Glaciimonas sp. CA11.2: one gene and its partner. Each later gene encodes a partner of the first gene's protein in a complex. Links are inferred from orthologs where the notes say so. Each region holds a gene or a part of one and is shown in the gene's direction. Other genes may lie near its edges.

Region 1 (4,975 bases):
CCAATATGAGCGGTATTCAAACAAGTGCTCACTCCAATACCGCGGCCGACTATGCCACTGCGACATCGCTTCCAGACCAAGGTGGCCAATGGCCTGACGCTTCGTGGGTAACGAGTATTGGCGGCGCTCCGCTACAACAACTCACTGATGAAGCTTTGGCCGGTAACCCAGATCTGCAAGTCGCAGCAGCCCGTGTCGCAGCGGCACACGCAATGGTTGAAGCAGCGGGTGCAAGTTCCAAGCCACAGGTTGGAGCCAGCTTTTCATCCACGCGCCAACGATTCACTGAAAACAGCATCTATCCACCACCATTTGGTGGCGCGTACGTAACGGATAATGAATTGGCGCTGAACTTTTCGTATGATCTTGACTTTTGGGATAAACATGGCGCGGAATTGCGGTCTGCGCTGTCTCAAAGTAAAGCAGCAGAGGCTGAACATTATGCTTCGCGTCTCATGCTGACCACCGCAGTCGCCAAGGCATGGATTCAATTGGCAAGACAATATGCGCAGCTGGATTTAACCAATCAACAATTAGCTTTACGCGATCAGTTAGACCGTTTGACGCAACAACGTTTTGCTGCCGGCCTTGATACGCAAAGCGACAATCAACAAAGTCGCTTACAAGTAGCCAATTTACTCTCCGAACACGCTCAATGGAATGAAGCCATTGCCTTGACCCGCAACCAATTGGCGGCGCTGCTCGGGCAAGGACCAGACCGTGGTTTGCTGATTCCCCAACCATCACTGCCAGCAGAAACAGCTATCACTCTGCCCGACCAGTTGCCAATGGGATTACTCGGGCGACGCGCTGATATTGTGGCTGCACGCTGGCAAGTCGAAGCCGCTCAAAGCGATATTAAAGTGGCAAAAACTGAGTTCTATCCAAACGTCAATTTATCGGCGATGATCGGACTTTCAAGTTTGGGCTGGACCAACTTTTTAAGCAAAAGTAGTATGGTCAATGGAATCGGTCCCGCTATTCACTTGCCAATATTTGAAGGCGGCGCGTTGCGTGCTCAGTTGAAAGGCCGTGTTGCCGCTTACGACGGTGCCGTTGCAACCTATAACAAAGCCCTCACCGATGCACTGCACGAAGTCTCGGATCAGGTACAGTCGTTGCGGGCAGCTGAGATTGAAAAAAATAATCAGGCCGCAGCAACTCAGGCTGCTGAGCGTGGCATGAAGCTCGCGCAGCAACGCCAGCAAGTTGGTACTGCCAACATGCTCCAAGTTGTAGCCACGCAAATCACCTATCTCTCACAGCGCAAATTCGAGCTCGATACGCTTGCCCGTCGCGCTGATTTGAGGATAGGTCTGATCAAGTCATTAGGTGGTGGTTTTGATGCCAACACTGAAGGGCTGTCCCCAGCGGCGATCAGCACTACCGATGCAAAAAAAACCAGCAGCAATAATCCATTGTCAAACCGTCCACCTCTTGTGAATGCAGCGTCATGAATACACCTAATCAAACTCCGCAAGACTCTAACAATGCTGCACCTCCCGCCAGTGCTGGCGTGCCTGACGTCGAACAGCCAATTGAGACCAAAGGCAAGCGCCGTGGACTTCTCATCGCTTTTACCGTCCTTCTTTTGATTTTATTGATTGCGTATGGCATTTGGTGGGTGATCTTTGCTCGTCACTTCGAAAGTACCGACGACGCGTATGTCTCAGGAAACGTAGTGCAGGTCACGCCTCAGGTTAGCGGTACTGTCATTGCGATCAATGCCGACGACACCGAATTGGTCACTGCGGGCGTACCTCTCATCAAATTGGATCAAGCGGATGCCAAAGTTGCACTCGACCAATCGGAAGCCCAACTGGCACAAACTGTGCGCGAAGTACGTACATTGTTTGTCAATAACAGCGCCTTGAACGCAAACGTCACAGCACGTCGTGCGGACGTTGAAAAAGCACGCGCTGATTTGGCCCGCCGTCAGCAATTAATCGCCACAGGTGCTGTATCCAAGGAAGAGTTGGAGCATGCAAAAGTTGCCGTTCAAGCTGCCGATGCGGCACTATTAGCGACCAGCGAACAGCTCGCATCCAATCGCGTACTGACTGACAAGACAACAGTGGCGCAACATCCAAATGTGCTGCACGCTGCAGCTCAGGTGCGCACCATGTACCTGAACTTCGCACGGACAACATTGCCGGCGCCAATCACCGGCTACATTGCGAAACGTTCAGTACAAGTCGGCCAGCGTGTAGCCGCCGGAACGACGTTGTTATCAATTGTGCCGCTGAATGCATTATGGGTAGATGCCAATTTTAAGGAAGTGCAAATCGCGAATATGCGCATCGGTCAACCGGTGACATTAGTGTCCGATTTGTACGGCTCGAAGATCGAATATCACGGAACAGTTTTAGGCCTTGCAGCCGGAACAGGTTCTGCCTTCGCACTGTTACCAGCACAAAATGCCAGTGGCAACTGGATCAAAATCGTACAGCGTATTCCGGTGCGCATCACCCTCGATCCAAAAGATCTGGAATCCCATCCACTACGGATCGGCGTCTCAATGGATGTGAAGGTCGATATCGCTAAAACCGAAGGAACTTCATTGACTGCAGGCTCCGCAGCCAGGACTGTGCCTGCTTACAAAACCGAAGTATTCGACAAATCTGGCCAGGAAGCCGATGCGATTATTAGCGATATTATCGCCGCCAATAACGCACCGAATCCTGCCGTTGCTGCACATTGAAACCTGTGACATCTGGCGCCATGCAAATTTCTAATATCTCTAAGCGCATCACTTTTCAGAAAATTCATGGCGTATTTTGTACAATAACCGAACCGGAATGCATGCATGAGTTCCCCTAACCGACCACATCAGCCGTTGCAACCCTTGCAACCGTTAACGGGTGGAAAACTGGTTCTTGGCACGGTAGCCTTGTCGCTAGCCGTGTTCATGAACGTACTCGACTCGTCGATTGCAAACGTCTCTATCCCTGCTATCTCGGGAGATTTGGGCGTCTCCCCGCAACAAGGAACATGGGTTATCACTTCGTTCGCGGTTGCGAATGCAATTTCGGTTCCGCTGACCGGCTGGTTGACCCAGCGCTTTGGTCAGGTCCGATTATTTATCACCTCAATTATCCTGTTTATCCTGTCATCAACGCTGTGCGGGCTCGCGCCAAGCATGGAAGTGTTGATTGCAGCACGGGTTTTGCAGGGCGCTGTTGCTGGACCAATGATTCCGTTATCCCAATCGCTATTACTAGGGAGTTATAAGCCCTCAAAAAGCGGAATGGCCCTGGCGTTCTGGGGGATGACGACGCTTGTAGCGCCCATCATGGGGCCGCTGTTAGGCGGCTGGATTTCCGACAATTACACTTGGCCATGGATTTTTTATATCAACATTCCAATCGGTGTATTTGCCGCTTGGGCAACATGGTCTATCTATAAAACACGTGAATCTGCGACCCGCAAGCTACCTATTGATGCGGTCGGTCTAGGGCTTCTTGTAGTCTGGGTGGGATCGCTACAAATCATGCTGGATAAAGGCAAGGAGCTGGATTGGTTCAACTCCGGACAAATTGTGATTCTGACTGCGGTAGCGGTAGTCTCCTTCATCTATTTTGTGATTTGGGAACTAGGCAGTAAGCATCCAGTCGTTGACTTATCGCTATTCAAAAGTCGCAACTTCAGCGGCGGCGTGATCGCAATCTCAGTCGGTTATGGCCTGTTCTTTGGTAGCTTGGTGATTCTGCCGCTATGGTTGCAAACGCAGCTTGGATATACCGCCACACTGGCGGGTGAAGTCATGGCACCCGTAGGTATTTTTGCGATCATATTGTCCCCGTTGATTGGTAAATTATTACCTAAAATTGATGCACGTTGGGTGGCGTCTGCAGCGTTCCTGATCTTCGCGTTAGTGTTCTTTATGCGCGCAGGATTTACACAGAATGTTGATACCATGCGGCTAATGATTCCCACGGTGATTCAGGGTGCTGCGATGGCAATGTTCTTTATCCCTTTGACGTCGATTATCTTGTCAGGTCAACCGCCTGACAAAATTCCAGCGGCTGCGGGTCTGTCAAACTTTGTTCGAATCATGTTTGGTGGGATTGGAACGTCGGTCACTAGTACTTTTTGGGATCGCCGTACAGCGCTGCACTATTCACAATTATCGGAACATAGTGGACCAACAAATGCGGCCTTTGTAGATGCTGTCCACGGCCTGACCGCGCAAGGAATGTCTCCGCAAGGTGCATATGCTGTTATCGACAGATTGATGACAGTTGAAGCCAGCACAAAAGGTGCTACAGACATTTTTTGGATATCAGCGATCTTGTTTTTATTTTTAGTAGCGCTAGTGTGGTTAACCAAGCCTATACGGTCAACTGGACCTATTGATGCAGGCGGCGCTCATTAGACCTCGATAGAAGAGCTGCGTTTCTGAGTAGTGAAATCTTTACTACGACAAATATAAAAAATGGATGAAGCGTATAAAAATACACATCATCCATTTTTTATAATGACGTTACCTCAAGTGTATCTAGCAAATTGCATCAGAAATAGTTTCGAACTAAAACCCCAGGACATCACGCTACTTCAATAACGTTTTGCATGAGTAAATCCTGATCGCCCAACACGACGATCAAATAAGATTTTTGCTCAACCGCGTTCGTTCAGCATAGGGAACTCACGTTGGTGCCATACTGGATATACTGGTGCCACATCACTGGCAAGATCCAGCAAGGCGACTTGTTCGACACTTAACTGCCAGCCAGTAGCGCCGATATTCTCAATCAGCTGTTTCTCGTCACGCGCGCCGATGATGACACTGGACACGGTCTCTCTTTGTAGTAGCCAGTTCAGCGCTATCTGTGGAATTGTCTTGCCGGACTCTTCGGCGATGGTATCGAGCGCATCAACGATACGAAAAAGCCGCTCCTCTTCGAAATGTGGCCCCGTCCCGGCAATGTCGTGCGCACGAGTGCCAGGCTTGGCAGGTTGATTGCGGCGTATCTTG
Region 2 (4,767 bases), 3.4 Mb from region 1 along the record:
CGCAGTCGCTCACTACATCAAAGCCGCATTTTAACCGTAAATGGTCATTATTAGCCTTATATGGCTAATCTCCTGACGCTATAGACTTGGCACAAAGTGAATATTCGGATTAAAAATTCTGGCCAAAGTCGGTCGCACCTTGCAAAGGTGACGATATACGGCAAGAAGGCGCAAAAATAACCCGTACAGTAGGTTTTTAAGGTCGTCCTTGATAGAATAACGTCTTTATCCCGTTATTGACCCTTCGCCATGAATATCGAACAAGCACGTTTCAATATGATCGAACAGCAAATCCGTCCCTGGAATGTGCTGGAGCTGGACATTCTCGACCTGTTGACGGTCGTGCGGCGCGAAGAATTCGTACAAGCGGCATATAAAAGCCTGGCTTTCAGCGATACTGAAATTCCTTTGCCGGGCGATAGCGGGGAATGCATGCTGTCACCGAAGGTCGAAGCGCGCCTGCTTCAGGAAGCTGCCGTCAAAAAACACGAGAGCGTTTTGGAAATCGGTACTGGATCAGGCTACATGGCGGCATTGCTGGCCCATAAAGCACGCCATGTTGTCACTGTAGAAATAGATGCGGAGCTGAAAGCTTTCGCCGAAAAGAATTTGAGTGCCTATGGCGTGCGTAACGTCGAGGTAGTAGAAGGGAACGGCGCGCAGGGATGGCTCGAAGGCAAAGAGACAACTTACGACGTCATCGTGATTTCAGGTTCCCTGCCGTCGCTACCGGTCGCTTTTCTTGAGCAACTAAAGGTTGCCGGTCGCATCATCGCGATCATTGGTGAAGCGCCAGTAATGACTGCGCAGGTGATTACCCGTATTTCAGACACCGCTTACGATACCCGCAATTTGTTTGAGACAAATGTTCGGTCTCTACGCGATGCAGCACCGCACTCTCATTTTAAATTCTGATTTTTACAGTGTGATCCTCAGTTAAATTAACTTCAATTAAATTAATTGAGATTTTGATTTCAAACCCTCATTTCAGCTTCTGACTTTCCATCCCGATGTTAAGTTCTGACCCAGCAAACTCACCGACGAGCATACGATGCAACATCTTACCGCCCCTGAATTAGCTGCCTGGATCGCCGATCCGGACCGTCCAACGCCTTTGTTACTAGATGTTCGTGAACCGTGGGAATATGAGACTTGTCATATTGCCGATTCACAATTAATGCCAATGCAAACCATTCCAGCTCGCCTCAATGAACTGGAAGAAGATCAGCAGGTCGTTTGTATTTGCCATCATGGCGCGCGCAGTATGTCCGTAGCGGCATTTTTGGAGCGCAATCACTTCACCAATGTCATTAACCTAACGGGCGGGATGCATGCATGGGCGCAACAGGTCGACAGCACTATGCCGGTCTATTGAAAGCGCGCAATCTTTTTGCATCAGCGGCCCCGCTTGCCTCAGGCGCACTCCGGCTACCGAAATCGAAAGCAAAGTTGATGCGTCAGCGCCATGGCAATTTGCTAGGCGGACTGATGCTAGTGGTCGGCGCTTTATCGTCTTTTAATTCACAGGCACTTGATCTGGTGCAAACCTATCATCAAGCGCTTGCTAATGATGCAATTTATACAAGTGCCCGTTATGCATTAACGGCTGGCCGGGAAACCAGTGTTCAGGGTCGTGCAGGTCTGTTGCCGCAAATTGGACTAAGTGGGGCTTACAATCGATCAGGGGATAACTGGAATAAGAGCACCAACGAATATGCTCTGCAATTAATTCAGCCGCTTTATCGTCCTGCGAATTGGGAGCAATATGAACAAGCAAAACTCTCCGTTGCTGGCAGCGAAGTTACATTTTTTCAGGCCGAGCAAGATTTGATATTGCGCGTCGGACAAGCTTACTTTGATGTATTGGCAGCGCAAGACGTGCTGACCTTTCTAAAAGCGCAAGAAAGCGCCATCGCAGAGCAATTAGCCTCCGCTAAACGCAATTTTGAAATTGGCAGCGCGACTATTACCGATACCAACGAAGCGCAAGCCAGCTTTGATCTGGTACTAGCACAAGAAATCGCGGCAAATAACAATCTGGAAGTTGCACGCAGCACGTTACAACAAATCAGCGGTCAAGCACCCGCGCCGCTGGCGACATTGCGTCCTAGCGTCAAGCTCAGTGCCCCGGAACCTGCGCAAATTACGCCTTGGGTTGGCATTGCAGAACAACAAAATTACAGCGTTTTGGGCCAGCAAATTTCGCTTGAAGCGGCAAAACGCCAAATCAAGTTAAAGCGCGCCGGACATTTACCTACTGTTGATCTGGTCGCAAGCCGTAATTTCTCTAATATTAATGGCAACAATAACCAATTTTCGAATGGTTCAGGCACATCTAATGCGATAGGCGTGCAATGGACGATTCCGCTGTACTCAGGCGGATCGGTTAACAGCGAAGTAAAACAGGCAGTCGCACTGGAAGACAAAGCACGATCCGATCTTGAGTATGCCCGCAGGACGGCAGCGTTGAACGCGCGCCAGGCCTATTTAGGAGTAAGTAACGGATTGGCGCAGATAAAAGCATTGGAAGCGGCAGAAATTTCCAGCCAGTCCTCGCTGGACTCGAATAAGCTAGGCTATCAGGTCGGGGTACGTATCAATATTGACGTATTGAATGCGGAGCAACAGTTGTTTTCCACCCGCCGTGATTTGGCTAAGGTACGTTACGATACGTTGATGAATGGCCTAAAACTGAAAGCTGCAACCGGCGCTCTGAAAGAAAACGACCTGGTACAGGTTAATACATTGTTGGTCCCCGTTTATTATTAGACATAGCACTTGGGCCTTATAAACGCGTCACGAAGCTGATCGCAGTACCAGTCGCAGAAAGATCACTGACATTCAGCAGTGCATCATTTCATTGGCGCTCGCAGCTTTAAATATCCAGAAATATAGGTCACTGCTGTCGCAGATAAGCGTTGCAAACCTTTTCGACCTTCATGCCAACTTTATCTGATTCAGAACTCCACGATTAATCTAGAGTAATGAATTATTTACATCATGAAGCGACTTTGATTGAAGCAAATCCTCGGATCTGCTTCAGATCAAATTTTTTCCAAAGTGGGTGCAGTTTTTAAGGCGTGGATACAAAGATCAACAATGTTGACTGCTTGCTCACCCAAATCAAAGCTATCTGGGCTGAACAACCAATTATCCAGTACCCCTGACAACAGCGCCTGCACCGTAATCGCGGCCAAGGTGGTATCAAGATTGCGCGGCAATTGCCCTTTTGCCACTGCAAATCGCAAAATACGTTGAATATTGATGCGCCCCTCCAGAAAGCATTCTTGCTGGCGCATATAGATAGGATCCATTGGATCGACAAATTCGCACTTATGCAAAATCGTGGCAAAAATCTTACGCGTCTGTACGTTGTTGACACCCTCGCCCAATGCAAATAAGCACCAGCTTCGGAATTGTCCGAGTGGGTCAATTGAACTCTCTTCAGCACTGTTACGAATCAGCGCTTCCATCGGCAGATGGACGCGCTCACACATCGTATTGAATAAATCACTTTTATTGGTGAAGTGCCAATAAATTGCACCACGAGAAACACCGGCGGCATTGGCTACGTCGGCAAGGGAAGTATGCGCTACACCTTGCGCATAAAATACGTCTACCGCTGCATCCAAAATGCGTGAGCGCGTTTCCAGCGCTTCTTCTTTTGTACATCTTGCCATTTTTATTTATCTCCGAACCGATGTAGTGTGCAGGTGCAACATTTTTGCCACGAACAACACATACATTCATGAATGTATGTATAATAGCACATCCGCGGCGTCTTGCCGACTAACTTGAAGCGTCAGGACCATATAGTAGCCCGGCGCTTTACATTCCGTATTTTGGTCAACGTCAACTCCGCACCACCCTCAGCATGACCGGTACTTATTTAACGTACTTTTGCCGTACTTATTCACGATACTTATTCACTTTTTGTGCGAGAAATTTTATGAATTCAGTCAACTCACTATATCGTTTTACGCGGATAGCGTTAGCCATAGCAGTATTGTCAGCGGTTGCCGCTTGCGGTAAGAAACCAGATGCGCCAGGCGCACCGCCGCCTGCGGAAGTATCGATTATTAGTATCGCGCCTGAACGCCTCGCGCTGTCCTCAGAGTTGCCAGGCCGCCTGGAAGCGACCCGCATTGCAGAAGTGCGTGCGCGCGCCGCCGGCATTATTCTCAAGCGTAACTTTGTCGAAGGAAGCGACGTGAAAGCCGGTCAAATTTTGTTCCGCATTGACCCTGCGCAGTTACAGGCAACCTTTGAGAGCACGCAAGCAGCATTGGCAAAAGCAGACGCCAATCTGACTCAGGCAACCCTCAAAGCGCAACGTTATAAACCGTTGGTAGAAGCCAATGCGGTGAGCAAGCAAGATTATGACGACGCGGTAGCGTTACAAAAACAAGCCGCGGCTGATGTTGCTTCTGCCAAGGCCGCACGCCAGACTGCTAGCCTCAACCTTGGTTATGCCACGGTCAATTCGCCGATTTCCGGCCGTATCGGTCGCGCGCTGGTAACCGAAGGGGCGTTGGTTGGGCAAGGCGAAGTTACCCAGTTGGCAACCGTACAGCAGATCGACCCTATTTACGTCAATTTGACGCAATCCAGCACTGACATATTGAAACTGCAGCAAGCGTTGAAAAACGGTCAATTGCAAAGCGTCGGCAAAGGACAGGCGAAAGTCACACTGGTCACGGAAGACGGTAGCACTTACCCACAAAGCGGCAAATTACTATTTTCGGATCTGACGGTTGACCCGACTAC

Evidence for each region. Proteins that work in one complex are often made in the same cells at the same time.
Region 2: the proteins of RGU75_RS18295 (region 1) and RGU75_RS03665 are in contact, whole or in part, in a cryo-EM structure (PDB 8ZAL), measured with the Escherichia coli proteins. The link is inferred for Glaciimonas sp. CA11.2 from one-to-one orthologs.

The regions. Positions count from the first base shown.
Region 1 is NZ_JAVIWL010000001.1:4,214,454-4,219,428, reverse strand. The notes cover bases 578-3,577. They hold RGU75_RS18295 (HlyD family efflux transporter periplasmic adaptor subunit), read left to right. Parts: upstream 578-1,453; coding sequence 1,454-2,701; downstream 2,702-3,577. Other genes in these bases: RGU75_RS18290 (DHA2 family efflux MFS transporter permease subunit), read left to right, coding at 2,807-3,577; RGU75_RS18300 (efflux transporter outer membrane subunit), read left to right, coding at 578-1,457. In the rest of the region: more of RGU75_RS18300, read left to right, coding at 1-577; more of RGU75_RS18290, read left to right, coding at 3,578-4,375; RGU75_RS18285 (aldo/keto reductase), read right to left, coding at 4,618-4,975. UniProt on the Escherichia coli protein: Part of the tripartite efflux system EmrAB-TolC, which confers resistance to antibiotics such as CCCP, FCCP, 2,4-dinitrophenol and nalidixic acid. EmrA is a drug-binding protein that provides a physical link between EmrB and TolC.
Region 2 is NZ_JAVIWL010000001.1:857,885-862,651, forward strand. The notes cover bases 837-3,628. They hold RGU75_RS03665 (TolC family outer membrane protein), read left to right. Parts: upstream 837-1,488; coding sequence 1,489-2,769; downstream 2,770-3,628. Other genes in these bases: RGU75_RS03655 (protein-L-isoaspartate O-methyltransferase), read left to right, coding at 837-915; RGU75_RS03660 (rhodanese-like domain-containing protein), read left to right, coding at 1,052-1,375; RGU75_RS03670 (TetR family transcriptional regulator), read right to left, coding at 3,045-3,628. Outside these bases: RGU75_RS03650 (hypothetical protein), read left to right, coding at 1-34; more of RGU75_RS03655, read left to right, coding at 250-836; more of RGU75_RS03670, read right to left, coding at 3,629-3,680; RGU75_RS03675 (efflux RND transporter periplasmic adaptor subunit), read left to right, coding at 3,950-4,767. UniProt on the Escherichia coli protein: Outer membrane channel, which is required for the function of several efflux systems such as AcrAB-TolC, AcrEF-TolC, EmrAB-TolC and MacAB-TolC. These systems are involved in export of antibiotics and other toxic compounds from the cell.